One region of the Veillonella sp. ICM51a genome, then DNA from elsewhere that is predicted to be linked to it. Evidence: a T-box and tRNA genes for the amino acid it is inferred to sense, from the RefSeq annotation. Region 1 holds a T-box; the other holds one or more tRNA genes.

What was found. A T-box is a leader RNA that pairs with one kind of tRNA and senses whether it is charged. The one in region 1 lies ahead of thrS (threonine--tRNA ligase), so its partner is inferred to be a tRNA-Thr.
Region 2: it encodes a tRNA-Thr, which carries the amino acid that the T-box ahead of thrS (threonine--tRNA ligase) is inferred to sense. The anticodon was not compared.

The regions. Positions count from the first base shown of each region.
Region 1 covers NZ_JAPX01000018.1:939-4,156, reverse strand. The annotation lists gene HMPREF1504_RS02145 (hypothetical protein) at 1-526, shown strand, start outside; T-box leader at 775-1,004, shown strand; gene thrS (threonine--tRNA ligase) at 1,078-2,988, shown strand; gene HMPREF1504_RS02135 (winged helix DNA-binding protein) at 3,216-3,218, shown strand, end outside.
Region 2 covers NZ_JAPX01000041.1:37,476-40,693, reverse strand. The annotation lists gene HMPREF1504_RS07200 (hypothetical protein) at 1-174, opposite strand, end outside; gene HMPREF1504_RS07195 (SAP domain-containing protein) at 731-1,348, opposite strand; tRNA gene HMPREF1504_RS07190 (tRNA-Thr) at 1,652-1,727, opposite strand; gene HMPREF1504_RS07185 (PepSY domain-containing protein) at 1,777-2,346, opposite strand; gene fliB (flagellin lysine-N-methylase) at 2,519-3,218, shown strand, end outside.

The DNA.
Region 1 (3,218 bases):
TACTTTCACAATGGGCGCTATCGACAATAGTAAAACCGTACAAGGCCAAAACAGCAAGGGTACATTGTACATGACCGTGCCTAAGGATTTAAAACTCAATCCTAGTAACGACATTCCTGCAGACGTGCGTGAAACAATGCCAGCTATGCTTCGTGGCCGCATGGGCGAATCCATGATGGTTAACCTATTGCCACTAAATGATGAAGAAAAACAACAACTTCGCAATAACCCGCACAATGCGAATGCTATCGTATTCAATCGTGCTATGGGTATGGCGAGCAGCATCGGCAACTCCGCTAAACAAAGCAAAGTATATACATACATGAAAGACCATTACCTCAACATAATTATTGTTGCAAAAGATTACGACGATAATGGTGCTCGTGGTAGCGGCGTCTTGATGGTATCTAAACAAGACAATTCCGATGACGTAATGTTGATCCTATTCAAGGGCCCAGACATTACAAACTCTAAAATTGAAAAAGTAATTGGATCTATGCTATCTGCGCACTTTGAACGTAAATAGATAGTTCTTGGAAATACTACAGGCCTGTAGTAATTTTTAGAAGATGTGTATTCGTATCTTTAGAAATAGAACAGGCCTGTACTAATTTTGGGGAAGATGTGTATGCGTATCTTTAGAAATAGAACAGGCCTGTAGTAATTTTTAGAGAGATGTGTATGCGTATCTTTAGAAATAGAACAGGCCTGTTCTATTTTTTAGGAGGTACTTATATAGTTGAAATTTTTTAGTACCTATGATAAGATATCTTAGTAAAAGTGATGCAAAGGACATGATTCTCATATCCCTGTGTACCAGAGAGAGGCAGATGCTGGAAATGCCTTACACATATATTAGAGTTACCCCCTTTAAACTGATTTGTCGAACCTAAGTAGGCAAATACGGCAGCCACCGTTATCGGGCTTAATGAAGTGAATGAACTGTATCCTTGTGATGCGGTGAATTAACTAGGGTGGAACCGCGAATGATCTTCGTCCCTTGTTTTGTAGGGATAGAGGGTCTTTTTTTATTACCTAAAACCGACTATCCTAGTTCATAAATTGGAGGAAATTAAAATGGCAGATGTAAAAATCATTTTACCTGACGGTAGTGCAAAGGAATACGCTGCTGGCACTACTCTTGGGGAAGCAGTAAAAAAATTGTCTAATAGTTTGGCTAAAAAAGTGTTAGCAGCCAATGTAAATGGAGAATTAACAGATCTTCGTGAAGAACTCGTAGATGGTTCTGAAGTAGCCTTCTTAACATTTGAAGAAGATGGTGGTAAACACACATTACGTCACACAGCTTCTCATGTTATGGCACAAGCAGTTAAACGCTTATGGCCAGAAGCAAAATTAGCTATCGGTCCTGCTATCGATAAAGGTTTCTACTATGATATCGATATGGAACATACATTGACTCCTGAAGATTTGACTAAAATCGAAAAGGAAATGAGCCGTATTGTAAAAGAAAACTTGCCTATTACTAAATCTGTAATGTCTCGTCAAGAAGCTATCGAGTTCTTCAAATCTAAAAACGAAGATTACAAGGTAGAATTGATCGAAGACCTTCCTGAAGATGCTGTGATTTCTTGCTATGCACAAGGCGATTTTGTTGACCTTTGTGCAGGCCCTCATGTAGCATCTACTGGTAAGGTGAAAGCTTTCAAATTACAAAGCATTGCAGGTGCATACTGGCGCGGCGATGAAAAGAACAAAATGTTGCAACGTATTTACGGTACAGCATTTGAAAAGAAAGAAGAACTAGATGCATACCTTCATATGCTTGAAGAAGCGGCTAAACGCGACCACCGTAAACTTGGTAAAGAACTTGGTTTGTTCGTTATCAAAGAAGAAGGTCCTGGCTTCCCATTCTTCTTGCCAAAAGGTATGGCTCTACGCAACGAATTGGAAAACTTCTGGCGCGAAGTACATCATGATTTCGAATATGATGAAATCCGCACACCAATCATCTTGAATAAACATTTGTGGGAAACATCTGGTCACTGGGATCATTACCGTGAAAATATGTATACTACAATCATTGATGACGAAGAATATGCAATTAAACCTATGAACTGCCCAGGCGGTATCTTAGTTTACCAAAACGAAATGCATTCCTACCGTGACTTGCCACTTCGTTATGCAGAACTTGGCCTAGTTCACCGTCATGAATTGTCCGGCGCACTACACGGCTTGTTCCGCGTTCGTGCTTTCACACAAGACGATGCGCACGTATTTATGTTGCCTGAACAAATGCAATCCGAATTGATGAAAGTTATCGAATTGTTCGACCGTATCTATAGCCAATTTGGTTTGAAATATCATGTTGAATTGTCTACTAAACCAGACAATGCAATGGGTGATGATGCAATTTGGGAAGCAGCTACAGAAGCATTGCGTAACGCTATCGAAGCAAAAGGCATTGATTATGTTATCAACCCTGGCGACGGCGCGTTCTATGGTCCTAAACTCGATTATCATATCGAAGATTCCTTGGGCCGTACATGGCAATGTGGTACTATCCAATTGGATATGAACTTGCCTGAACGCTTCAACGTAGAATATATCGGTGAAGATGGTCAAAAACATCGTACTATCATGATTCACCGTGCATGCTTCGGTTCCATGGAACGTTTCATCGGTATCTTGACTGAACACTATGCTGGTGCATTCCCAACTTGGATGGCACCTGTTCAAGTGAAAATATTACCTATCTCCGAAAAACACGTGGAATACGCTAACCAATTGGCAAAACAAATGCGCCATGACTACGTTCGCGTAGAAGTAGACGATCGCAACGAAAAAATTGGTTACAAAATTCGCCAAGCACAAATGGAAAAAGTTCCTTACATGCTCGTTGTTGGCGATAAAGAAATGGAAGACAATTCTGTTAACGTACGTAAACACGGTGGCGACGAATTGGGTACAGTTCCATTTGACGAATTCTTCAATTCCATTAAAATTGAAATTAAAGAACGCAACTAATTATATAATTGTTGATATATCTGATTATTTATCTATCATTTTTTGATGGATTTAACGATATTTGGTCAATAATAATTTAGTATAAAAAATCCTCTTATATACTGGACAGTTATCTTTAGATTTTATAATCTAATAGTAGCAGTTCATATATAAGGGGATTTTTCTTTCATTATAGTAGCGGGAGAAATTATAATGAACATCTTATTATGATTAGGTGGTGACCTTGTGTG
Region 2 (3,218 bases), on a different contig from region 1:
AATTTTTGGTGCTGTTGCTTCTTGTTTTACTACTGGTGCAGTTTGTACTGCTTCTTTTACTACCGGCACAGGTTGTACTTGTGGGGCTTCTGCTGCATAAGCAACTACGCTAGTGCCTAATACACCAGCTACTGCCAATGCAAGGCTAGTTCTTACGATAGATTTCTTCATCATGTCCTCCTAAGTTTCAAATAGTTAATTGCATATAAGCTATGGAATATAACCTATGTACAATCACATCTGTTTACCACCTAGGCCTATGGCGGCTAACTGAGACCATCTTAGCCACCGCGTATGAGATGCAAATTAAGATATCAGAACAGCTCAATTTATTGCATGAAATATATATGAATTTTCGGCTAAATTTCTATAGAATTTTTACAAATGTGATTCATGAATCATCAATTCATATTATGTCTGCTGATTTCTGTGAAAGCCCATAGCATGCAACATTTCCCATATTATTAAATACTAATTTTTTCAATATGACCCACAGCTAGATCATTCATGAGTAAATTTTTAGAAAAAATACTATATTTAGCTACCAAAAAGCTACCAATAGATTTGTAATTTTTAAAAAATAAATTTGAAATACTGGTTAGTAACTCTTGCGAGTTTTCCCTATTTATTGCTCGCAATATAAATTGAAAATAGGCATGGAAAAGACGATAGATTTTTTATTTCTATCGTCTTTAATACTTTATATTCCCTTCGACAAACTTGAAGTTGTTTACTTACAGTACTCCTCTATTTTGTAGCTATATTCTTTTAGAAGTCCCCGTGAATAAATCTTTTTATTTTTTGAATCTCTAACTTCTTTCCAAAGAATAGCCGCAACTTTTAACTTGTTAGAGTAATGATTGCTAAACTCATCTGCACAAAAATCCTTTAGAAATTGATTCCATTGGCAAGCTGAATTATCATACTTGGCGTAGTCTGACTCTCCATAGTATATTTTAATCATATCTTGGATTGTAAAATTTATGTTGTTGTCCCGTTTTACTTTTCGCCAAGCTGTTGCCATATCAGCATTAAATTTAAAGGGATTAACACCTGTTACAGCTGAAAAATAATCACGAAATTTCTGATTAAAGGAAAACCCACATTCAAGTAATGATGTATTTAGGGTTATTATTTCGGTTTGATTTTTATTTCTTTTCCTCAAAAATTTTTCTACTCTATTTCCCTTAAAATATTGTTCTATAATATGATTTAATTCTTTTTTTGTACATCTGTATTCTAATCCAAGGTACTTACAAATTTGTGAAAGCTCTTCTCGATACCAGTAGTATCTGTTAAATTCTTCAAATGATTTTATATCTCTAAAATCAGGTCTATTTTCTTCCAAATGCTCACCTCTACAACTCCAAATTTCTAAATGGGGTTTTTTTATATATTAGATACTTTCAACAAAACGCAACATTCCAGATACCCTAAAAAAGCTATTAAACATATATTGACATATATTAACATACTCTAATATATAATAAGAACCCCCTAGGCGATAACCTAAAGGGTTTTTTAGAGAGGACAAATTATAATCAACTTATAGACTATCATGAATATCTAAGAGTATCAATAAAGCTGGTATTATCTATATTTATTTAATCTATCCAATTCATTGATACTCACAGAAATTCATAAAATTAGTTGGAGCTGATAATAGGATTCGAACCTACGACCTACTCATTACGAATGAGCCGCTCTACCAACTGAGCTATACCAGCATGTGTATAGTAACATCCTACTCCTATTGCAGTAAGATGTCAAATACACCTATTTTACGCCTTTTACAGATACGAGTTCACCTGTGAAAGCGTCTACATGTACTTCAATTTCTTGATGATTAGCGGCACCAAATTCTACATCGTATACAAAACGACCTTTTTCATTTTTTACAGACCAGCTATTAAGGCTAGTTGCTTGGCCTTTTGTTTGAGCAAAGGCAAAGTTTACAACTGCGTCTGGCGTTAAAATACGAGTAGGATCAAAGGCCTTTTTCTCTAAACCAACCTTGTATGCGCCTTCTTTTGTTTCACCAATTTGATTTGTATTGTAGTTGTATTTCAACTCATACTTACCTGTTGAATCAAAGCCTTCAACTTCATATTTAATTTGACCATCTTCGCCATCAAATGCAATTTCTGTAATCGCTGCTTTTGGATGTTGTTGAATGAAAGCATTGAGCAATGTATTGGCGCCTACAATGGCTGCATGATTAGCATCAACAACTGCTACTGTCGGTTGTACCGGTACAATACTAGCCGCATCAACAACTGGTGCATTTACCCCAAATGCCGCTGCTAGTGCCAATGCAATACCGCCTTTTACGAACATAGATTTCATAAATTCCTCCTACATAAATAGTATTAGTAAATATTCCATATACTACTATTATACACAATAGTTAGAACTTTCACGAACAAAATCATAATCTAAAATGACACCCACGAATAGATAGCATATGTTACAATTTAATTAGTAAAACAATAGTTAATAATATATACAAGTGAGTACTATGATTTCTTTATATCCAACCTTTTACCATACATTTCAATGCAAAGCCAATCAATGTCATCATACATGTTGTCAAAAGTGGACTATCGATGTAGATGAGGAGACGGCTAAATTATATCAAACACTGCCTACACCATTAGGTGAAGACCTACGGAAATTTATGACCGTCGATGACGAAGGCTATTATTTCATGTTTAGCGACAAACAGCCTACCTGTCCGTTGCTACTGGAAGATGGATTGTGCCGCGTGGTCTTAGAACTAGGCGAAGATAGTTTATGCGATACCTGTCATATGCATCCGCGGTTCTATAAATATATCGAAGACCTCGAGCTCTGTGGCGTCGGTCTATCCTGCGAAGAATCGGTAGAAAAGTTACTAGCTACCGAAGGCGATCAATTGCTATTCACTATCGAAGATGATGACGGCGAATTTACTGCTGAAGACCGTCCCGTACTCGAAAATATCTTTGACCTCTTAGCATTAGGTATTAATCCTGCTATTTGTCAGTTTACACTCAATCATTCTATCCACTACTGCCAAGAGTTAGTTACTATATATAAGAAAACGGAGCCTATCGATGAGGAATGGACAAAACAACTAGCCCATTTAGAGGCCATGCTGTCATCGACAACGGCATCAACTACGATGGACTTACTTAAGGCTGACACCATCGATGTATCCGCACTCAACAAGGTGTATC